Kutzneria chonburiensis: one gene and its partner. The protein of the gene in region 1 interacts with the protein of each later gene in a pairwise test. Links are inferred from orthologs where the notes say so. Each region holds a gene or a part of one and is shown in the gene's direction. Other genes may lie near its edges. The genes, in order: dnaA and nadE.

The links.
Region 2: the proteins of dnaA (region 1) and nadE interact in binary tests that used the Escherichia coli proteins (3 or more experiments, as listed by UniProt). The link is inferred for Kutzneria chonburiensis from one-to-one orthologs.

Annotation. Positions count from the first base shown.
Region 1 is NZ_CP097263.1:7,394,989-7,406,679, forward strand. The notes cover bases 5,512-8,491. They hold dnaA (chromosomal replication initiator protein DnaA), read left to right. Parts: upstream 5,512-6,219; coding sequence 6,220-7,764; downstream 7,765-8,491. Other genes in these bases: rpmH (50S ribosomal protein L34), read right to left, coding at 5,512-5,653. Also shown: M3Q35_RS33980 (D-alanine--D-alanine ligase family protein), read left to right, coding at 1-97; M3Q35_RS33985 (ParB/RepB/Spo0J family partition protein), read right to left, coding at 318-1,307; 16S rRNA (guanine(527)-N(7))-methyltransferase RsmG, read right to left, coding at 2,328-3,014; M3Q35_RS34000 (Jag family protein), read right to left, coding at 3,185-3,718; membrane protein insertase YidC, read right to left, coding at 3,747-4,847; membrane protein insertion efficiency factor YidD, read right to left, coding at 4,852-5,115; rnpA (ribonuclease P protein component), read right to left, coding at 5,112-5,498; more of rpmH, read right to left, coding at 5,510-5,511; dnaN (DNA polymerase III subunit beta), read left to right, coding at 8,961-10,097; gnd (phosphogluconate dehydrogenase (NAD(+)-dependent, decarboxylating)), read left to right, coding at 10,097-11,017; DNA replication/repair protein RecF, read left to right, coding at 11,017-11,691. UniProt on the Escherichia coli protein: Plays an essential in the initiation and regulation of chromosomal replication. Binds in an ATP-dependent fashion to the origin of replication (oriC) to initiate formation of the DNA replication initiation complex once per cell cycle.
Region 2 is NZ_CP097263.1:3,599,334-3,610,810, forward strand. What follows is about bases 8,025-10,790. They hold nadE (ammonia-dependent NAD(+) synthetase), read left to right. Parts: upstream 8,025-8,867; coding sequence 8,868-9,713; downstream 9,714-10,790. Other genes in these bases: M3Q35_RS16090 (RNA polymerase sigma factor), read left to right, coding at 8,025-8,853; M3Q35_RS16100 (nitroreductase family protein), read left to right, coding at 9,748-10,449; M3Q35_RS16105 (TetR/AcrR family transcriptional regulator), read right to left, coding at 10,446-10,790. Also shown: M3Q35_RS16060 (TetR/AcrR family transcriptional regulator), read left to right, coding at 1-452; M3Q35_RS16065 (medium chain dehydrogenase/reductase family protein), read left to right, coding at 570-1,595; M3Q35_RS16070 (alpha/beta hydrolase), read right to left, coding at 1,599-3,023; M3Q35_RS16080 (carboxymuconolactone decarboxylase family protein), read right to left, coding at 4,786-5,241; M3Q35_RS16085 (helix-turn-helix transcriptional regulator), read right to left, coding at 5,339-7,825; more of M3Q35_RS16090, read left to right, coding at 7,960-8,024; more of M3Q35_RS16105, read right to left, coding at 10,791-11,054; M3Q35_RS16110 (cytochrome P450), read right to left, coding at 11,066-11,477. UniProt on the Escherichia coli protein: Catalyzes the ATP-dependent amidation of deamido-NAD to form NAD. Uses ammonia as a nitrogen source.

The DNA of each region.
Region 1 (11,691 bases):
CTCGTTGCTCCCCATGGCCATCGAGGCCGCCGGCCGTTCCTTGGGCGACACCTTCGCGGGGTTGATCGAACGCGCCCTCACCCGCGGCTCCCGCTGACCCACCCTCGCGCTCGGCTGCCCTCCGGCAGCCGAGCCACCCGGCCGGTCGACCTCATGTGCGCCGCGGCCTGTGCTCCGCGCCGGTTCCCGATCAAGACGTGGCGCTTCGCGATTCGGCTGGATTCACGTGAAACAGTGTCGCCGCCCGGCGCGCTCTCCTCGGCCACCGGGCGCCTCTCCTGCCCCACTTTTGTCCATCGTCACCGTGACGTAAGTCGTCAGGGTGATGGGATCTCCCCAATTCGTGTCTGATTTGTCGCATCCGGCGCGATGAGGCCGACGATGCGCTCGAGGTCGTCGACCGAGCCGAACTCGACGACAATGCGGCCCTTACGGCGGCCGAGTTCGACCTTCACCCGGGTGTCGAACGAGTCCGACAGGCGGTCGGCGAGGTCCTGGAGACCGGGCGCGTGGATGGGCTTGCGGGGAGCGGGCTTCGGCTTGGCCGGCGCCTCGTTCTTGGCCAGCGTCACCATTTCCTCGGTCGCCCGGACCGAGAGCCCCTCGGCAATGATGCGGGCGGCAAGGTCCTCCTGCGCGCCGGAGTCCTCCAGACCGAGTAGCGCCCGGGCGTGGCCGGCCGACAGCACGCCGGCGGCGACGCGACGCTGCACGGGCAGCGGCAACTTCAGCAGCCGGATGGTGTTGGTGATGACCGGTCGGCTGCGGCCGATGCGCGAGGCCAACTCCTCGTGCGTCACCTCGAACTCGTCCAGCAGCTGCTGGTAGGCCGCCGCCTCTTCCAACGGGTTCAGCTGCGCCCGGTGGATGTTCTCCAGCAACGCGTCGCGGAGCATCGCGGCGTCGGCGGTCTGCCGCACGATGGCCGGGATGGCGTCCAGGCCGGCCCGCTGGGAGGCGCGCCAGCGGCGCTCGCCCATGACCAACTCGTACGAGCCGCGGCCCAGCTCCCGCACGACGATCGGCTGCATGAGGCCGAACTCGCGGATGGAGTGCTCCAGCTCGGCCAGCGCCTCCTCATCGAAGACCTGGCGGGGCTGCTTCGGGTTGGGCTTGATCTCGGTGATCGGCACCTCGCGGTAGACCGCGCCGGCCACCGTGTTGCCACCGACCACCGCCGGGGGAGCGGCATCCGGCAGGACGCCGACCGGGGCGCTCGACCCGTTGGCCTCGCTCGCCGGTGGTCCCTGCGGGATCAGTGCGGCCAGGCCGCGGCCGAGGCCGCCCTTGCGTTCCGGCGGTGTCATGCGCTCTCCATCTCGGTGCCGCGGTCGGCGATCTCACGGGCGGCGTCCAGGTAGCTCATCGCGCCCCGCGAGCCCGGGTCGTAGGCCAGCACCGTCTGGCCGTAGCCCGGTGCCTCCGAGACCTTCACGCTGCGGGGGATGACCGTCTGCAGGCAGGTGTCGCCGAAGTGGCCGCGCACCTCGCTGGTCACCTGGTCGGCCAGCTTGGTGCGGCCGTCGTACATGGTGAGCAGGATGGTGGAGACGTCCAGCGCCGGGTTCAGGTGCGCCTTGACGAGATCGATGTTGCGCAGCAGCTGGCCGAGCCCCTCCAGCGCGTAGTACTCGCACTGAATCGGGATCAGCACTTCCTTGGCCGCGACGAGCGCGTTGACCGTGAGCAGGCCGAGCGAGGGCGGGCAGTCGATGAAGACGTAGTCGATACCGAGCGCGTCCAGCGCCTCGTTGGACAGCGCCTCCTTGAGGCGGGACTCGCGGGCCACCATGGAGACGAGTTCGATCTCCGCGCCGGCCAGGTCGATGGTGGCCGGCACGCAGTACAGGTTGGGCGACTGCTCGCTGACCGCCGCCGCGTCGGCGATGGAGATCTCGCCGATCAGCACCTCGTAGACCGAGGGCGTGCCGGAGCGGTGTTCGATGGCCAGGGCGGTGCTGGCGTTGCCCTGTGGGTCGAGGTCGATCACGAGCGTCTTCAGGCCGTGCAGGGCGAGCGCGGCGGCCAGGTTGACCGTGCTGGTCGTCTTGCCGACGCCGCCCTTCTGGTTGGCCACCGTCATGATGCGGCGGTGGGCCGGGCGGGGAGCTTCAACGAATCCGGGTGCAGCACCTTGGCGGCGCGTTGGGCCTCGGCTTCGATCGGAGTCCAGGTGGCGCCTTCGCCGGCCATGACCGACTCGCTCATTGCTGGATTCATCGGGCGTAGTACCTCTCCGGCTCCGACGGGCCCGTCGTGTGCCTCTGCGAGTCGCGCTGTTTCACGTGGAACATGCGGTGCTCCGATCTGAGGATCCGAGTACACGCTCACCCATCCTTCCGTCTCCGACGCCCGCCGTCACGACGCCCCACCCGTTCATCCCGTTCCACCACGACGACGGTCGTCGGCACATCGAGCACCTCGGCTCCACAGGTGGCCACCCACTGCCGGGAGCCACCCGCCTTCGCCACCGCTGCCGCATCACGTTCCAGTTCCTCGGCTGCGCTGGCCCCCTTGAGGGCCAGCATCAGACCGCCGGACCGGAGGAGCGGCAGGCACCACTTGGCCAGTCGCTCCATGGGCGCGACCGCCCGGGCGGTGACGATGTCGCTGCCACCGAGCCGGCTTCGCACCTCGGGTTCCTCCGCCCGGCCACGCACCACCTCGACGTCGAGGCCGAGGGTGTCCACCACTTCTTGGAGCCAGGCGACGCGTCGGGCCATCGGTTCCAGCAGAGTCAGCCGAACGTCCGGTCGTGCAATCGCCAGCGGGATGCCGGGAAGTCCCGCCCCCGAGCCTACGTCCACCGCCCGACAATTCGGCGGCACCAACTCGGCGAGTACCGCCGAGTTGAACAGATGACGGTCCCAGAGCCGGTCGACCTCACGCGGCCCGATCAGTCCGCGCTCCACTCCATGGTCGGTCAGGAGCGCGGCGAACTTGATGGCCCCCGACGCGCCGTCGCCGAACACCCGCTCCACGACGCCCGCCGGCGGCTCCCACGCCTCGCTCATACGCTCCCAATCCGTCCGCACGTTTCACGTGAAACCGTGTCCGACCCATCTTCCCCGACGACCCCGTTTCACGTGAAACACGGCGACCAACGGCGGACTCCTGTCGCCCAATGGGCACAAAAAAGCGCGGCCCGTTTCACGTGGAACGGGCCGCGCTGGGGGAGCGGGGGTTACTGCTCCTTGAAGACCACCACGCGACGCTGGGGCTCCTCGCCCTCACTCTCGCTGTAGGTGCCCTTCACGGCAGCCACCGCGTCGTGCACGACCTTGCGCTCGAACGGGGTCATCGGCTGAAGGCGCACCTTCTCACCGGTGGACAGCACCTTCTCGGCGGCCGACTTGCCGAGCTCGCGGAGCTCGGTCCGCCGACCCTCACGCCACTGGGCGATGTCCAACATGAGCCGGCTGCGCACGCCGGTCTCCTGCTGCACGGCGAGACGGGTGAGCTCCTGCAGCGCCTCCAACACGGTGCCGCGCGGGCCGACGAGCTTCTCCAGCTCCTCGCCGCCGTCGATGCTCACGATCGCCCGGCCGGCCTCCACGTCCAGGTCGATGTCGCCGTCGTAGTCGAGCACGTCCAGCAGCTGCTCCAGGTAGTCACCGGCGATGTCGCCCTCCTGGACGAGCAGATCCTCGGCGTTGGCCGGCGACCGCTCCTCGGTCGCCTCCTGGTCGGCATCGGCCGCCTGCAACGTCTCCGACACGTTCTCTCCTCTCCAGAACAGCGAGGCGTCAGCGACGCTTCCGGCTCTGCTTCTTGCGGGCTTGGGTCGGCGCCAGGCCGGGCACCTTGGTGGACGCGTCGCCGCTGCCGTTCACGGCACTGCCGTTGGCCGGCGAGCCCGAGCCGTTCGACTTCGTCTCCTCGACACTCGTCTCGGCGGCGGTGTCGGCCCCGGTCTCGGCGGCATCCGCGGTCTCGGTCGGCTTGGCCGGCTTGCGCACCTGCTGCATCGGCTTCTGCCCGGGCTTGGGCGCGAGGTTGTTCCGCTGCTCGACCTTCTTCGCCTTGGCCTCGGCCTCTTCGCGGTCGATCCGGTGGTACACGAAGTACTGCTGCCCGAGCGTCCACGCGTTGTTGCTCAGCCAGTAGAACAGCAGACCGATCTGCAGGAAGGCGCCGAACGCCAGCACGCCGAGCGGGAACAAGTACAGGGTGAGCTTGTTCATCATCGCGGTCTGCGGGTTCGCGGTCACCGCGGCGGTCTGCCGGGCCACGTTGTGCCGGGCCGTCAGGTGGGTCGCGATGCTGGCCACGATCATCAACGGGATCGACACCAGGATGACGTCGAGCCGGCCGACGTGCGGCACGAACTGGCTCAGCTCGTTGTCGGCCATCGCGATGTAGGACGACAGCGGCGCACCGAACAGACGGGCCTGGAGGAACGACTGGACGTCCTCGGTCGGCAGCCAGTAGTTCGGGATCTTGATGTTCTGCTCGTACGACAGCCCGGTGCGGTTGAACGACCGCAGCACGTGGTTGAGGCCGATGAAGACCGGCGCCTGGAGCAGGATCGGCAGACAGCCGGCCAACGGGTTGACGCCGTGCTCCGACTGGAGCTTCTGCATCTCCGCCGCGAGCTTCTGCTTGTCGTTGGCGTACTTCTTCTGCAGCTTCTTGATCTCAGGCTGGAACTCGGCCATCTTGCGCATGGACTTGACCTGCGCGACGAACGGCTTGAACAGGATCACTCGCAGGGTGAACACCAGGAACACGATCGAGAGCGCCCAGCTGGCCGCACCGCCGAAGGACCCGTCGCCCAAGACGAAGCCGAAGACCTTGTGCCATGCCCACAAGATCCCGGACACGGGGTAATAGATGAAGTCGAGCACTGAGCTACTCCTCGGCAGCGGTGTTGGAACTGGCTCCGGTCCGCTGCCGTGGCGGCACCGGGTCCAAGCCTCCAGGATGCCAGGGCCCGCAGCGCAGCAGCCGACGGATCGTCAGCCAGCTGCCACGCACCGCGCCATGGACGGTCAACGCCTCCACCGCATATGCACTGCAACTCGGGTAGAAGCGACAGCTCGGGGGGAACAGCGGGGAAATCCACTTCTGGTATCCCCGGATCGGCAGCACCAGAACCTTCGCGGCCACGGTCATGAGGCACCGCCGGCCAGTCCGAGTCGGCGCAGCGCGGCGTCCAGGTCACGGCCGAGCTCGGCGCTGGTCGCGGCCGCGGCCGGCGCCAGCGCCCGCACCACGACCGCCGTGCCGGCCGGCAGCAACCCGAGCCGCTCCGCCATCTGGTGACGCAATCGCCGGCTGACCCGGTGGCGCACCACCGAGTTGCCGACGGCCTTGCTCACGACGAAGCCCACCCTGGTCCGAGCGGGCTCGGTCCGGGTGGGCGACGTCGGTGCTGATATGTCCGCCGGGCTCGCCAGGGCATGCATGACGAGCCGGGGTCGGCCGGCTCGGCGACCCCGGCGGACGACCAGGCCGAAGTCCTGGCTACTGGTCAGCCGGGCGGCCGCGGGGAGCACGGCGCGTCGGGTCAGGCCGAGAGGCGGGCGCGGCCCTTGCCGCGGCGAGCGGCGAGGATCGCGCGGCCCGCGCGAGTACGCATCCGCAGCCGGAACCCGTGGGTCTTGGCGCGACGACGGTTGTTGGGCTGGAAGGTGCGCTTACCCTTGCTCACTTCTGGGTCTCCCGGTGCTCACTGCAAGCAGGTCTGGTGGTGTCCCCTGCCGCACTCACACGGTCGCCGCACTGCAACGGCCACACCGGACGAGAGTCGTGGGCGCCGGGTCACATACCGGCACTCATTGGCACGGGCGCGCGAAGACGCCCGCTACCAGCGGGAGACCATTCGAGAGTACGCAGCCGCGCGCCGGTTCTCAAATCGGCTGGCTGGCCACCCCATCAGGCGACATAAGGGCCACGGCGGGGGAGTGACCGGTCGGTTCGTCTTGTGGCGGCCGCCACGCCTTGTTAGCGTGCTCCTCCGCGGTTTCGCCCTCGGGCCGAGCCCGGGGCTCCCGACGTGGCGCCGAACAGTCCGCGCGGAACTCGGACCTCGCCGCAGACCGACCCAGTGCGAGGCGCCGACGGGTCTCGGCGTACCTTCGTGCACAGCTGTGGACAACCTGTGGACTACATGGTCCGGGCGTCCTCGGCACCACCGGATGTGACGACCTGGGGCTGCTGCGTATTCGCACGCCGGCCCCGGCGTCGGCGAACAGGCGAGGGGAGGGGAGCAGGGACGTGTCCGACGACCAGACCAACCTCGGTCAGGTATGGGACCAGGTCGTCCAGGAACTGCTCGCCGCGGGGGCCCTGTCCTCCTTGCAGCGCGCCTGGATGCGGGTGACCCGTCCGATCGGGCTGCTGGACGGCACGGTCCTGCTCGGCGCGCCGAGCGATTTCGCCAAGGAAGCCATCGAGCGGGCGCTGCGTGATCCGATCACCGCCGCGCTGTCCCGCCGCCTCGGCCGCCCGGTGTCGCTGGCCGTCAAGGTCGACACCGTGGTGCCCCGCGCAACGCCCGGCCCGCCGCCGGCGCCGACCCCGCAACCGCTGATCACCACGCCCGCCCCGCGCCCGCCGGCCGTCGCTCCCGCCGAGCAGACCGCGCCGATGCAGGCGATCATCCTGTCCGAGGACGGCGAGTCCGAGGACGAGGTGGACGAGGAGCGCGAGGCGCTGGCCACCGTGCACGAGATCTGGCCGACGTTCAGCGGGCCGCCGGCCGCGCAGCCGAGCCAGACCAACGCGCAGACCAGGCTGAACGAGAAGTACACGTTCGACACCTTCGTCATCGGCGCGTCCAACCGCTTCGCGCACGCCGCCGCGGTGGCCGTGGCCGAGGCGCCGGCCCGGGCCTACAACCCCTTGTTCATCTGGGGCGAGTCCGGCCTCGGCAAGACCCACCTGCTGCACGCCGTCGGGCACTACGCCCAGCGGCTGTTCCCGGGGATGCGGGTTCGCTACGTGTCCACCGAGGAGTTCACCAACGACTTCATCAACTCCCTGCGGGACGACCGCAAGGTCGCCTTCCAGCGCCGCTACCGGGACATCGACGTGTTGCTCGTCGACGACATCCAGTTCCTGGAGGGCAAGGAAGGCACGCAGGAGGAGTTCTTCCACACCTTCAACACCCTGCACAACGCCAACAAGCAGATCGTGGTGTCCTCGGACCGGCCGCCCAAGCGGCTGGAGACCCTGGAAGACCGGCTGCGGACGCGGTTCGAGTGGGGCCTGATCACCGACATCCAGCCGCCCGAGCTGGAGACCCGGATCGCCATCCTGCGCAAGAAGGCCGCACAGGACCGGCTGGCCGCGCCGGCCGAGGTGCTGGAGTTCATCGCCGCCCGGATCGAGCGCAACATCCGGGAGCTGGAGGGCGCGCTGATCCGGGTGACCGCGTTCGCCTCGCTGAACCGGCAGCCGGTCGACGTGCAGCTGGCCGAGATCGTGCTGCGGGACCTGATCCCGGACTCGCATGCCCCGGAGATCACCGCGCCGACGATCATGGCCGTGACCGCCGAGTTCTTCGGCGTGACCATCGACGACCTGTGCGGGCCGGGCAAGACCAAGGCGTTGGCCCAGGCTCGGCAGATCTCCATGTATCTGTGCCGCGAGCTGACCGACCTGTCGCTGCCCAAGATCGGGCAGACCTTCGGCGGCCGCGACCACACCACCGTCATGCACGCGGACAAGAAGATCCGCAAGGAGATGGCCGAGCGCCGGCGCATCTACGACCAGGTGCAGGAGCTGACCTCCCGCATCAAGCAGCGCGCCCGAGCCTGACCCTCGTTTCGCCCCTGAGCGGCCCCCGGATCCCGGTGGGCCGCTCGCGGCTGTCCGGGCCTGAGCACCCGACGCGGCCTCCTTTCTGACCGACCACCCCGGTCCGGCCCAGCTTCCGGTGAGAAACCCTCCGGCGGTGAGGCCGTCGACGGCCGACCTTTCTGGTTGCCGGCCGGACGACGTCGCCCAAGCCAGTGAGAAAGATGGCGGACCGGCGGCCGGCGGCGCACCGTACTGATCTACGCGCGGCCGCGCCGGACCCGGCGCCGGCCGATGCGGCAGATCTTTCTGACTGAGGGGTCGGGCCGCGCTCCGAGCCCAGTGAAAAAGGGTGGCGAACGCCGACCGAAGCACACCGCTCAAAGGGGTGCGCAAGACGGAGACGGCGAAGTTTTCTGACCTACCCCTGGCAGCGCGACCGACCCCGGTCAGAAATCCGCAGCTCGGCGCGCCGGATCCGGCGGTCTTTCCGCATGAACCTGGGACGCGGCCGCCGGCCCGGCCAGAAACCCGGGCCGCAGCTCGCCGGCGGCCGCCGCACGGTGGTTAGCTCTCCGTCGGCACGCCGGGCCGCCCAAATCTAGGCGTCGACCTGGGCCTGGACGACGTGATCTTTCTGACCTCGCCCGTCGGAGCCGGCCCGGCCGCCCCCAGAAACCCGGCCGTCCGCAACCCTCGCCGGATGAACTTTTCTGGCGGTCCGGGGTGCCCGATCGGCCCCCAACCCCAGAAAAGTTGTCCACAGTCACCCACATCGGGGAGACCTGGGCCACTTTCACCCTGTGCAACGCCTGGGGACGAACCAGCCCACATCTGGGGATGGCGGTGTGGACAACTCGGCCGATCTGTGGACCGTTCGGAGCAGTCCAGAAGTTGTCCACGGGGGGCCCGAGTTGTCCACCGGTCACCCGGGGTACTTGCCCACACCCCCATCCATCACCTGAACAGCGCAAACCCCGGTTGTCCACACAATCCACAACCCTTACTGCTGTTACTGGTGATCTCTTCGAAGAGATGAAAAGAAGAAAAACAGGGGGTGGCCGAAGTTGGGGACAGCGCCGGCGAGGGGGCGCCGGCCCCGACATGACGAAGCGGCCCCACACGCTCTACCGTTGGGCTCCCCTAGGACCCGGTCGTGTGCCGAGCCCGGACGACACGGGGACGACCAAGGTCGTGCCGAAGGAAAGGACGCCCTCATGAAGATCCGCGTCGAGCGCGACGGTCTAGCCGACGCCGTGGCCTGGGTCGCCCGAAGCCTGCCGTCGCGGCCGCCGGTCCCGGTCCTCGGTGGCGTCCTGCTGGACGCCGGCTCGGACGAGGGCGACACCGGCGACGCGTTGACGGTGTCCGGCTTCGACTACGAGGTCTCGGCCCAGGTCGGTGTCCCGGCGACGATCGCGGCCGGTGGCAAGACCCTGGTCTCGGGCCGCCTGCTGGCCGACATCACCAAGGCGCTGCCCAACCACCCGGTGGAGATCGCCGTTGACGGCGCCCGCGTCTCGATCACGTGCGGCAGCGCCAAGTTCAGCCTGCCGACCATGCCGGTCGAGGACTACCCGGCGCTGCCGGAGATGCCGCAGCGGGCGGGCGCACTGGCCGGCGAGGTCTTCGCCGAGGCGGTCGCCCAGGTGGCGATCGCGGCCGGCAAGGACGACACGCTGCCGATGCTGACCGGCGTCCGGGTCGAGTTCAACGGCGGCAAGCTGACCCTGGTCGCGACCGACCGGTTCCGGCTGGCCATGCGCGAGTTCGACTGGGAGCCGGCCGACGAGGTCGAGACCGCGGTCCTGGTCCCGGCCCGCAACCTGGCCGACGCGGCCAAGACGCTGGGCGGCGCCGGCTCGACGGTCGAGCTGTCCCTCGCGTCCGGCGACGGCCTGCTCGGCCTCTCCGGCACCGGGCGGCGTACGACCAGCCGACTTCTCGATGCCGAGTTCCCGAAGTACCGGCAACTTCTGCCCGCCGAGCACAACGCTGCTGCGATCATCGAGGTGTCCTCGCTCCAGGACGCGATCAAGCGGGTGTCGCTGGTGGCCGAGCGCGGCACGCAGGTCCGGCTGGAGTTCAGCGACGGCGGTCTGCGGCTGTCCGCGGGCGGCGACGACGAAGGCAGCGCCGAGGAGGAGCTGCCCGTCGAGTTCACCGGCGACCCGGTGACGATCGCGTTCAACCCGGGATACCTGCTCGACGGCCTGGCGGCGGTGCGCACTGATCGCGCGCACTTGTCGTTCACCACACCGAGCAGGCCCGCGTTGATCAAGCCGGTGGGCGAGGATGGAAGTGTGGCGGAGGGGTACCTCTACCTGCTGATGCCGGTGCGCCTGCCCGGCTGATCCGCCACCAGGCTCGTAACACGGAGAGGACCGCGATCGTGCAGCTCGGACTCATCGGCCTTGGCAAGATGGGCTTCAACATGCGGGAGCGGTTGCGCAAGGCCGGCCACGAGGTGGTGGGCTACGACCGCAACCCCGACGTCACCGACGTCGCCAGCCTGGCCGATCTGGTCGGCGCGCTGGCCGCGCCGCGGACGGTCTGGATCATGGTGCCGGCGGGCGAACCGACCCGCCAGACCGTGCAGGAGCTGGGCGAGCTGCTGTCCGAGGGCGACCTCGTGATCGACGGCGGCAACTCGCGGTTCACCGACGACTCGGCCAACTCGGCGCACCTGGACGGCAAGGGCATCGGCTACCTGGACTGCGGTGTGTCCGGTGGCGTGTGGGGTCTCGACGTCGGCTACGGCCTGATGGTCGGTGGCGACAAGAAGCACGTCGAGCAGGCGATGCCGATCTTCGACGCGCTGCGCCCGGAGGGGCCGCGCGAGGAGGGCTTCGCACACGCCGGCCCGGTCGGCGCCGGCCACTTCTCGAAGATGGTGCACAACGGCATCGAGTACGGCCTGATGCAGGCCTACGCCGAGGGCTTCGAGCTGCTGGAGGCGTCCGAGCTGGTCACGGACGTGCCGGCGACCATCAAGGCCTGGCAGCGCGGCACCGTCGTCCGGTCCTGGCTGCTCGACCTGCTGGTCCGCGCCCTGGACTCGGACCCCGAGCTGGACGACCTGCGCGGCTACGTGGAGGACTCCGGCGAGGGGCGGTGGACCGTCGAAGAGGCGATCAACCACTCGGTGCCGGCGCCGGTGATCTCGGCCGCGCTGTTCGCCCGGTTCGCCTCCCGGCAGGACGACTCGCCGGCGATGCGGGCGGTCGCGGCGCTGCGCAACCAGTTCGGCGGCCACGCGGTACAGAAAGCCTGATGTACGTCCGGCATCTCCAGGTCGTCGACTTCCGCTCCTGGGCACACGCCGATCTGGCGTTCGATCCCGGCGTGAGCGTGTTCGTCGGCTCCAACGGCCAGGGCAAGACGAACCTGGTCGAGGCGATCGGCTACGTGGCCACCCTGGGCTCGCACCGGGTGGCCACGGATGCGCCGCTGGTCCGCACCGGCGCGCCGCGGGCGGTGATCCGCACCGCGGTGGTCAACGCCGGCCGCGAGCTGCTGGTCGAACTGGAGATCACGCCGGGCAAGGCCAACCGGGCCCGGATCAACCGCGGCCCGGTGCCTCGCCCGCGCGAGGTCCTGGGCATCCTGCGCACGGTGTTGTTCGCGCCGGAAGACCTGGCGCTGGTGCGCGGCGACCCCGGCGAGCGCCGCAAGTTCATGGACGACCTGCTGGTCGCTCGGGCGCCGAGGTATGCCGGCGTGCGCTCCGACTACGAGCGCGTGTTGAAGCAGCGCAGTGCCCTGTTGAAGTCGGCCGGTGCCGCGCGGCGGGCCGGCGGCCGGGGTGATCTGAGCACGTTGGAAGTGTGGGACGGCCACCTGGCGGCGCAGGGCGCGCAGCTGCTGGCGGCCCGGCTCGACCTGATCGACGACCTGGCGCCGCTGGTCGCCGCCAACTACGCGGGCGTTGCCCCGGAGTCGCGGCCG
Region 2 (11,477 bases), 3.8 Mb from region 1 along the record:
AGGTGGCGACCCGGGCCGGGATCTCACAGGCGTACGTGTACCGACTGTTCCCCAACAAGGAGGCCCTGTTCCTGGCCGTCGTCGCCCATGCGTACGACCTGGTCCGGGACAGCCTCGCCCGCGGCGCCGCCGCCGCGACCAGCACCGCCCCGCTCGACGTCCTGTACGCCATGGGCGATTCGTACGCCCGGCTCATCCAGGACAAGAACCTCATGCTCATCCAGCTCCACGCCCAGGCCGCCGCCGTCGCCGAGCCCGCCGTCCGCGACGCCGTCCGCGCCGGCTACGCCCGGGTGGTCGAGTACGTCCGCAGCGTCTCCGGCGCCACCGAACCCGAGGTCCAGCAGTTCTTCGCCACCGGACTGCTCTGCCACCTCATCGTCGCCATCGACGCCGACCACATCGACGCCCCCTGGGCCCGAGCCCTGTCCGCCGGCATCCGCCACTTCTGATTCGCCGCCGTCTGCAAGCCCGACCTCACCCACCCCCTTCCGATGCACCCCGCATACCGCCCCTTTTTTCGCCACAACAGTGAGTGGTCAACCACTCATCTACCTAAGGAGATCACCATGTCCATCACCGCCACCGAGATCGTGCTGCCCGGCAAGGTGGAGCCGGAGGGCCTGGAGACGCGCGAGCGCAGCGTGCCGAACCCGGGCAAGGGCCAGGTGCTGGTCCGCATGGAAGCCACCGGGGTGTCGTTCGCGGAGCAGCAGATGCGCCGGGGCAAGTACTACGACCAGCCGGCGTTTCCGTTCGTGCCGGGCTACGACATGGTCGGCACGGTGGAGGCGACGGGCACGGACGTGGACCCGGCGCTGGTCGGCCGGCGGGTGGCAGCTCTGACGAAGATCGGGGCCTGGTCCACGCACATGGTCCTGGACGCGAACACGGTCGTGCCGGTGCCGGAAGGGGTCGACGCCGCCGACGCGGAAACGGTGGTGGTCAACGGGATCACGGCCTGGCAGATGCTGCACCGCAGCGCCCGCGTCCGCGCCGGCCAGACGATCCTGGTGCTCGGAGCCAACGGCGGCGTGGGCTCGACGCTGGTGCAGCTGGCCCGAGCGGCGGGGATCCGCGTGATCGGCACGGCCTCGCCGCGTCACCACGACAAGGTCGCGGCGCTGGGCGCGATCCCGCTGGACTACCGCGCGGACAACCTGACTGAACAGGTCCGTGCACTCGCACCGAACGGCGTCGACGCGGTGTTCGATCACGTCGGCGGCGCGGGCATCGTGGACTCGTTCCGCCTGCTCGCCCCCGGCGGCGCGCTCGTCTCGTACGGCACGGCGGCGACCCGCGACCAGGAGGGCTCGTCCCGCCTCCCGGTGCTCAAGCTGTTCGGCCGCCTGCTGGTGTGGAACGTGCTCCCGAACCGCCGCCGCGCCTCGTTCTTCAACATCTGGACGGGCGTCCGCAATGCCGAGAAGTTTCACGCCCGCCTGCGCCAGGACCTGACCGAGGTCTTCACGCTGCTGGCCGACGGCACGCTCCGCCCGCAGGTCGCGGCCCGGATTCCGCTGGCCGACGCGGCCAAGGCGATGCGCCTGGCCGAGTCGGGCACGGTCACCGGCAAAGTGGTCCTGGTTCCGTGACGGTCAGCAGGTCCCGTCGACGCTCGGCAGCGGCCGGCCGGTCAGATATCCCACCACGGCAGCGTCAATGCAGCTGTTCCCCAAGAAAACCCCGTGGTGATAGGCACCTTCCTGCGTCACCAGCCGCGACCCGGTCAACGCCCGGTGCATCGCCAACTGCCCCGGATAGGGCGCGACCGGATCGTTCGACGCCGCGACCAGCAGCACCGGAAGTCCATTATGGACGTCAGTCAGCGGCTCGATCGGCTGCACCGGCCAGAAAGCGCACGGTGTGATGTTCCGCGTCACCGAACCGAACACCGGCTCATCGGTCCGATGCGCCTGGATGTCACGGAAGTACGTCGCCGGATCACGCGACACCGCCCGGTCGGCACAGAAAACGGCAGTCCCCGAGCGTGCGCCATTCTCGCCACCGCCGATGTAGATCGCGGACAGCTCCGCAGCCAGTCGATCGGTCACCTTGGGCGCGCCGTCCCGCAACTGCCGGATCTCGGTCGCGAACTCGACGTAGTCGTCGGTGGCATCGCTGCGAATCCCGTTGTACAGAAGGTAAGGCAGCACATGACTGTCCACTGTGTACCCTCCAGCCCGCACCGGCCCCAGCCGGCGCACGGTCGTCACCACCTCGTCGGCCGTGTCACCGATCCCCTGTTTGCCCGCGGCCCATTCGGCGAAATGCCGCAGCGCGGCCTCCAGCGCCGGCCCCTGCGTGACGAAGAACCCCGCCCCGAACAACGCGGGATCGACCGAGCTGTCCAGCACGAACCGATCAGCACGGGCGCCGAACATCTGGAGGTACACCGAACCCAGATAGGTGCCGTACGAGTTGCCGTAGTACGAGATTCGCTGCTCGCCCAACGCCTTGCGAATGGCGTCCATGTCCCGCGCGACGTTCCGCGTCGACGCGTACGGCAGCTCGTCCCGGTGCCCCCGCGCGCACTGCGCCGCCAGGCCCGCCTCGAACGCCACGCTTTCCTGATAGCTGGCCAAATTCGGGCCCGCCGACTGCTGGAACGTCACGGTCCGCCACGGACACAGCACCGGCCCGCTTCGTCCGACAAAACGCGGATCGAAGCCGACCAGGTCGTATGCCGCCCCCAAGGCCGGCGCGAAGTCCCCCAGCACGGCCAGTTCCAGCCCACTGTCGCCGGGCCCACCGGGATTCATCAGCAACACCCCGCGCCGATGCGCCGGATCCTTGGCCTTGATGCGGGAAATGGCCACGGACATGGTGCGGCCGTTCGGCTGCCGATAGTCCATCGGCACGGTGATGTCGGCGCACTGCGCGCCCTTGCTGTCGAGCTCCTGGCCGATCGCGTCGTCCGTCCCGAGCGCGCAGCCATGCCAGGTCACCCCCGGCTGCCCCGTCCCCCCGACCGTCAGCGACGCGACCGCCGCCAGCACCAGCGCCACCCCTGATAACGACATGCCCAGGAGGGTGCCGGCGGCGGCAATCATCCATCGTCGGGCCAGAAGACGACGGGCGTTTCAGCCCCGAGGCTGACGCCGTCCCGGATGTTCCCGTGCTACGACGGCCGATCCGTGTCCAGCGGCACGTCACCACCGCGCACCAGACCCAGTTGCACGGTCTGCCGCCCGAACACGGCGTCGACGCCCCAATCGATCAGCGTGCGAGTGCGGTTGCCAGGCATCGCCGCCAGGTGGTAACCGCGTGTCACGGCCGCCGCTGGCAGGCCGGACAACGGAATGCCCAGCGGGTTCGCCGCCGCGGCCAGCCCGCCGAGATCCACCACGAAGCCCAGGTCATGATGCTTGTACTGGGCCATGTGCCCGTTCCCGAGCGATGCCGCGATGTTCTTGCCGGCCAGCTTGCCCTACCGCATCGCGTGCTGCGCGGTCATCGCCGTCAGCTCGCCCGGTCGGGTCAGATCCGGCACCGCCGCGCAATCCCCGCACGCGAAGATCTCCGGATGCCCGGGCACCGCGAGTGTGGCATCGACGATGACGCGCCCGCGCTCCGTCGGCAGCCCGGTCGCTTCGGTCAGCGGGTCCGGCCGCACGCCGACGCACCAGGCCAACGTGCGTGTCGGCACGAACTCCCCGTTCGTCAGCCGCACGCCCTCAGCCGTCGCCTCCGCCACCGAGGTACCCATCATCACCTCGACGCCCCGCCGACGCAGCACCTTGTCCGCGGCCTTGGACAGCCGCGGATCCAACTCCGGCAACACCTTCGGCGCGATGTCCAGCAGCAGCCACCGGATCTTCTGATCCCGCAACGCCCTGCTGCGACCGGCCACCGCCGTCGTGAACGGCGGCCCCTGCGCTGCCACCTCCGTGCCCGTATAACCGGCCCCCACCACCACAAACGTGCAGCGGGCCCGTCGTTCCTCCGGGTCGTCCGTCGCACCGGCCAGCTCGATCTGCCGGATCACGTGATCCCGCAGGTACAACGCCTCGCCGATATCCCGGAAGCCGTGCGCGTGCGCACCGACACCGGGGATCGGCAGCAGCTTGTTCACGCTCCCGGCCGCCAGCAGCAGCCGATCGTAGCTCAGCACATGCGAGCCACCCTCAGGATCCGTGTACGTCAGTTCGCGTTGATCCACCGCCAGCTTCTCCGCTGTGCCCAGTGCCAGCCGTACCTGCGGCAGCGTTTTGGTCAGCGACACCGCCACCCGGCGTGGATCCAGCGACGCCGCCGAGACCTGCGGCAGCAGCGGCAGGTACAGGAAGTAGTCGGTCTTGTTGACCAGCACCACTTCCGTGTCCGGCGGCGCCGCCCGGACCAGCGCCTTCGCCGCGTTGAACCCGGCGAACCCGCCGCCCACAATCACGATCCGGTTCGGTGTGCCCACGTTCCTCACCCGACTTCATGGTCGACAACGCCGCTGGACTACCCGGCCCTGCCGGCGGAAAACCCGGTCCCGCCCAGCATGCGGGCGGGACCAGCACCGGGCAACCCGAAGCCGCCGTGCGGTGCAGCCGATTCCCGCGATCCGCCCAGCACGAACCCGGTGAGCGATGGAGGTTTCTTGCCTCGATTCGACTACCCCAGAACCGCCACCCACCCGAAACACGGGGGTCGGCCCGAACCCGGCCGACGCCCCTCCCCCTTCCCGCCTCCAGCTCAGGACTGCTAGCCAGACGGTCTGGTCAACTCCGCCGGATGCCCCCGCAGGCCCGCCGGAAGCATCGGGCCGGCGCGATTCGGCCGGCCCCTCCCCCAAGGTCAGAACTGCTCGCCGGCCGGCTGCTTGATCGTCACGTTGATGCGGTTGAAGAAGTTCGTGGTGGCGATCATCAGGATGATCGCCGACAGGCCCTTCTCGTCGAAGTGGTCGGCGGCCTCGTCCCAGACGGCGTCGGACACCGGGTCGACCTGGTCGGCCAGGCGGGTGGCGGCCTCGGTGAGGGCGAGGGCGGCCCGCTCGGCGTCGGTGAACAGGTCGCTCTCCCGCCACGCCGAGACGCGCAGCAGGCGGTCGGGGCTCTCGCCGGCCTTCTGGGCGCTGGTCACGCCGGCGTCGACGCAGTAGCCGCAGCCGTTGATCTGGCTGGCCCGCAGGTGCACGAGGTCGAGCGTCGCCTTGGGCACGCCGCCCTGATAAATGGCCTTGAACAGACCCTGCACACCGGCGACGGTGTCGGGCAGAACCTTGGCCGGGTTGGTCATTCGCGCTGCCATGATCTCGCTCCTTCGTTTGTGCTCTGTCATCTCACTGACGAGCCGGTGCGAGAGAACGTGACGGGCATCGATGTGACGGCGGACACTCGCGCCGGGGTCACGGTCCAAGCGCGTCCCGCAAACCGCGCCGGCCGGACACGCCGAGCTTCCGGTACACGCTGGTCAGCGCGAATTCCACGCTGCGCGTGGTGACGTACAGCTCGCGGGCTATCTCCTTGTTGGTCCGACCGGCCGCCGCCCGCCGCGCGACGAACGACTCCCGCTCGGTGAGCAGCGCCGGATCGGCCAGCGCGAATCGGCGACGTCCCCCGGCCTGCCGCAGTTCGCGCCCGGCCCGCTCCATCAATGTCACCGAGCCGCAGCGCATCGCCATGTCGTACGCCATACGCAGCACGGAACGGGCCGCCAATTCGTTGCCGGATTCGCGCAGGCAGCGGCCCCGATCGGCGAGCGCGCGCCCGTACTCCAAACGTGCCGGCGATTCCCGCAGGATGTCGACGGCCTCCGAGAGCAGCTCGGCGTTGCCGGTCACCACGCCGGCGCCGCGCAGCGCGACACCAACCGTCGACGCCGAGCCCCAGCGCCGCGCAAGGTGCAGCTCACGCTCCACAAGGGACAGTGCACGACCACGGTCTCCCAACTCGGCCAACAACAACGCCGCCGTCGACCGCCACGGGCACACCGCAGGGTTGAGGACGCCGCGCTGCTCAAGCCGGCGTCCGCACTCCAACAGGTCGTGCACGGCACGAATCTTGTCGCCATCAGCGGCACGAAGCCGGCCACGCTGGAACAACACGGTGTCGAACCGTGCCGAGCCCGGGATCTCGCCGTCCAGACCCTGGGCACTCAACAGCACCGCCGCGCCCTGCGGTTCGTTGACGTCGATCAGAGCACCGATCATCGGCGCGATGGCGGTGACGTGCGGATCACGTTGCAGCAGCGTCAATCTTCGCGCCTCACGCAGATCTCCCCGCCGCAGCGCCAGATCGCTGCCCAGCGCGAGGGCCAGTCGAGTCAGCGCCGGACGGGACCGTCCCGAGATCGCGGTCATGGCGTTCTCGCACAGTCGCTCGGCCTCGTCGAATTCGTCCATCATGGACAGCGTCGTCACGACGTGCTGCCAGGCCCGGCGATCCACCAGGTCGGAGCCGGCCGTCACGGGCAGGTTCCGTCCGGTGGCCCGCGCCAATGCGACGCCGGCCCGCACCCGATCGCCTTCCAGCGCATGGGACACGGCCGTGATCGCATGCCAGAACCGTTGCCGGCGCGGGTTCTCCGGCAGGGCCGGCATCGACTCCACCACACTCGCGTGTTCAACGCCAATTGACAGCGGTGCGAGCTCATCATGAACATTGACCAGCGCCCGGGCGGCATCGACCAGCTGCCCACGCTCGGCCAACTCGTAGGCCAACGTCGCGCTGCCGCCGGCTTGCGTCAGATGTTCCAGCGCCGCATCGGGATCGGTGTGCACCTCAGCCTCACCGAGCCGAGCCAGCACCGACCGGCGGTCCTCATCGGACAGTGGCTCGGAGAGCAGCCGTTGCAGGCACTCCGCCGCTCGCTCCGGTTCGCCGTCGCTCATGGCCGTGGCCGCGTGCTCGCGCAGCAGCCGGCACGTCCACTCGTCGCCGATGGGATCGGTCGCCAGCAACTGATCCACGACGTTCTCGACCGCTGCGCGGCGTCGGTGCAACGCCCGCGCCGCCCGCAGCCGCATCTCCGACGGAGTTCCCAAGCTCAATGCCACTTCGACCAGTGGAACACTGACTGTGCCGTAGTCGAGGAGTGCTCGACTTGCTGTCCCACAGTCGACGCCGGCCACCGAAGCCACCAGCGAAAGGTCCGCCGTGCCCAGGATCTCGACCGCCCGACCGACGGCCACGAGCTCCGGCCCCAACGTCGCGGCAATCGTGGCCGTCAGCTCCGGCGGCGGCTCCCGGCACAGGTCGCCGACGGACGGCCCGTCACACCGCAACAGCTCGGCCACCAGCCACGGATGTCCTCCGGTCATCCGATGAACCAGGGTGACGTCACCCGGCATCAGCGCCTGGACTGCCGCCTCGTCCAGACGGCCCAAGGGGATCCGATGCGCGTCCCGGGAAAAGTCGCCCAGCCGCCCCGGCAACGCCGTCACGATCATCGCCACCGGCAGGTCGGCCAACCGACGGCGCAGATAGTCCAGCAGCCGGCGGGAATCGCCGTCGCCGAGGTCGAGATCGTCCACGGCGATCAGCACCGGCGCCTTCGCGGCGAGGTCCCGCAGCGCACGGAACAACTCCCGCAGCGCGGCCTGCACCGCCTTGGGGTCGTCGCCTCCGGCGATGCGGTCCACCACCGGGCCGGCGACCGGCTCGAACAGCTGCGCCGCCAACTCGTACGGGAAATCGCGTTCGACCGCGGAGCCCTGCGCAGCCAGCACCGTGAACCCGAGCCCGGCCGCGAGCTCCACACACGCCCTGAGCAGCGTCGTCCGCCCCAGCCGCGGCCCGGCCTCGACGCACACCACGGCCGGCAGCTCGGAAAGCGCTTGCCGACAGACCGCCAGTTCGGCGTCTCGACCAACACAGGCCTGTCCCACCCGCACCCCGGTCGCTCCCTCCACCGTTTCACCAAGGGGTCGTACGGGAAGTCCTCAACCCGCAAAAGAGATGGCGATCGATCACCAGGCGATCCCGGAACGTCGCCCGTGTTAACTTCCGGATCGATCTAGGGAGGGTCATGACCGTCGACGAGTACGGCACCGTGCGGGCCCACGCGCTGCGGCAGTGCCTCGCCGCCGGGGCCACCGTCGAGGAGGCCGAGGACTGCGTGCACGAGGCACTGGTCGAACTGCTCGAGGTGGACGACCCGGCGTCCGTGCGCACCCCCGCCGGCTGGGTCGCGACGGTGTCCCGGCGGCGGCTGATCGACCAGCTCCGGCGGCGGTCCCGGGAACGTGTCGCCGGGCAACGGGAGCCGTCGGCCATCGCCCCGGCCGATCCCGCCGAGCTCGTGGCCGACCGCGACCTCGCACGCTGGCTGGTCCAGTCCATGACCGAGCTGCCGGTCACCACGCAGGAGGTCTGCGCGGCCATCGGCGACGGAAAGTCGGCGACCGAGGTCGCGTCGGAGCTCGGGCTCAGCGCCCGGGCCGTCGAGTCGCACCTCACCCGAGCCCGCCGCCGGCTGCGCAAGCTGCGCATCGCCATCGTGCTGCCGGTCGGTGTGTGCTGCGCGCGGGCCCTGCAACGGTTCGCCGCGCCGCTCGCCTGCGCCGCCGTTGCCGCACCGGTCGCCGCTGTGATGCTCATGCCGACGTCCCCGGTGCCGCAGCCGTCCCCGCCGCGTGCCGAAGCGCCGGTCGCGATGACCACCGCCCCCACCACGACGCCGCCACCCGCCGTCCCGTCGACAACAACTGTTGTCACAACGGTCCCTACGACAACAACCACCGACTCGGCCCCAACACCGGCCGCCCCGCCGCCGGTCACGACCACGACGTCCCACCTCGTTGAACAGGCCCGTGCAGTGGTGCCGAACGTGGACAACGTGGTCAAGGACGTCCTGAGCAAGCTGCCGAAGACGCTGCCGCCGCTGCCCGACCTGCCGCTCAAGCTTCCCCTGGGCAACTGATCTAGGGTGCGGGCATGGTGAACCTACGGGAGCAGATCCTCGCCGAACTGGGTGTCAAGCCGACCGTCGAGCCCAAGGTCGAGATCCGGCAGCGGGTCGACTTCCTCAAGGACTACTTGCGTTCCACCCCGGCCAAGGGGTTCGTGTTGGGTATCAGCGGCGGCCAGGACAGCACGCTGACCGGCAAGCTGTGCCAGCTGGCGGCCGAGGAGCTGCGGGCCGAGGGCCACGAGGCGACCTTCGTGGCGGTGCGGCTGCCGTACGGGGTGCAGGCCGACGAGGAGGACGCGCAGATCGCGCTGCGTTTCATCCAGCCGGACAGGTCGATCGCCGTGAACGTGAAGCCGAGCGCCGACGCCGTCGCCGCCGAGTCCGCACAGGGCCTGCGTGAGCTGCTGGGCGACGAGCCGAAGCTGCGGGACTTCGTGCGCGGCAACATCAAGGCCCGTGAGCGGATGGTCATCCAGTACTCCATCGCCGGGCAGCTGAACCTGCTGGTCGTGGGCACGGACCACGCGGCAGAGGCGGTCACCGGGTTCTTCACCAAGTACGGCGACGGTGGCGTCGACGTCACGCCGCTGACCGGGCTGACCAAGCGCCAGGGCGCGGCCCTGCTGCAGGAGCTGGGCGCGCCGCCGAGCGTGTGGCAGAAGGTGCCGACCGCCGACCTGGAGGACGAGCGGCCGGCGCTGCCGGACGAGGTCGCACTGGGCCTGAAGTACGCCGAGATCGACGACTACCTGGAGAACACGGACGTCGCGCCCGAGGTCGCCGCCCGGGTGGAGTCGGTTTTTATCGCTACGCGACACAAGCGTTCAGTGCCGGTCACCCCTTTCGACAACTGGTGGCAGCAGAGCTAGACCCCTGCCGCGGCGGCGTGCCAGGGTTGATCACGTGCGCCGTCATGAGCATCCCTTCGTGCCCTACCGCCCCGCCCGGCCGTCGAACGACGACGCGCTGCGGCGGGGCGAGGACTTCTACCGTCGGCTGGACGAACGCCGCTCAGTGCGTTGGTTCTCGTCCGATCCCGTGCCACAGCAGGCAATTGAGCTTGCGGTGCGTGCGGCCAACACCGCGCCGAGCGGCGCTCACTTCCAGCCGTGGACGTTCGTCGCGACCGACGACCCCTCGTTGAAGCGCCAGGTCCGGGTCGCGGCCGAGGACGAGGAACGCCGCTTCTACCGTGAGCGTGACGCCCCGGAGTGGCATGCCGCGCTGGCCCGGCTGGAGACCGACGAGCACAAGGAGTTCTTGGAGAGCGCTCCCTGGCTGGTCGTGGCCTTCGCGCAGAAGAGCACGCCGCGGCCGGACGGCTCGCTGCGCAAGAACTACTACGTGAACGAGAGCGTCGGGATCGCCTGCGGGCTGTTCATCGCCGCCCTGCACGAGATGGGTCTGGCCACCCTCACCCACACGCCGAATCCCATGGCATTCCTGGCCGAGCTGTTCGGCCGGCCGGCCACCGAACGGCCGTACATCCTGTTCCCGGTCGGCTATCCGGCCGACGACTGCGAGGTGCCCGACCTGCGTCGGAAACCGCTCTCCGAAGCCCTGGTGGTGATCAGCCAGAACTCGGAGAGCGCTCTCCCACGTTAGGCCCGCATCAGCCCCACGATCGCGTCGATCAGCCCGGTTGCGGCGTCGTGCCAGCTGGACCGGGGCGTCGGGCGGTTCTCGGCCAGCGCGCGTTCCCGCTCGGCCGTCATCTGCACGATCAGGTGCCGCGCCATGTCGTCCCGTTCGGCGCGTACCGGCTTGGGCAGGTCGGGCAGGCACCGGTTGATGCCGTCGAGCACGGCCTGGAGGCTGGGCGAGGCGAGCGCCTCGTCGACCATCACGCCGTGCAGGTCGGGATCGGTCATCACCTGGGCCGCGAACCGCGCGTACCAGGTGGGGCTGCCGAGCGCTTCGAGGTGCGCGGTCGACGGCCGGACCAGGCAGGCGACCCAGACCCGCAGGTCGATGGAGTCGACGGCTTCGTCAACCATGACTGCACGCAGCCGTTCCATCTCGGCCATGTGCCTGCGCACGATGGCCCGCACCAGGTCCGCCTTGGTGCCGAAGTGGTAGCCGACGGCGGTGTTGTTGCCCTGCCCCGCGGCTTCGCTGATCTGCCGGTTGGACACAGCGATCACGCCGTACTCGGCGAACAGCCGTTCCGCCGCCGCCAGAATCGCCTCGCGTGTCGCCTGCGCCCGCACCGATCAGCTCCTCACCATCGCACCGGCAGGGCGCTCAGCCCGCCGACCACCAAGCCTTCCACTCGACGGAGATCTTCCGCCGGCACCGCCAGCTCCAGCGAGGGGACCCGGTCCAGCAGCACGTCGAGCACCGTCTGCAACTCGATGCGGGCCAGCGCCTGGCCGAGGCAGGAGTGCGGGCCGGCGCCGAAGGTCAGGTGCGGGTTGGGCGTGCGGGCGAGATCCATCTCGTCGGCCCGGGCGAACGCCGTCTCGTCCCGGTTGGCCGCCGCCATGTCGCACAACACCGTGGTGCCGCTGGGAATCCGCTCCTCGCCGACCTCCACGTCCTCGTCGACGTAGCGGACCATGCCGAAGCCGAGGTTGGCGTCGAAGCGCAGCGCCTCTTCGACGGCCGTGCGGACCAGGGACCGGTCGGCCAGC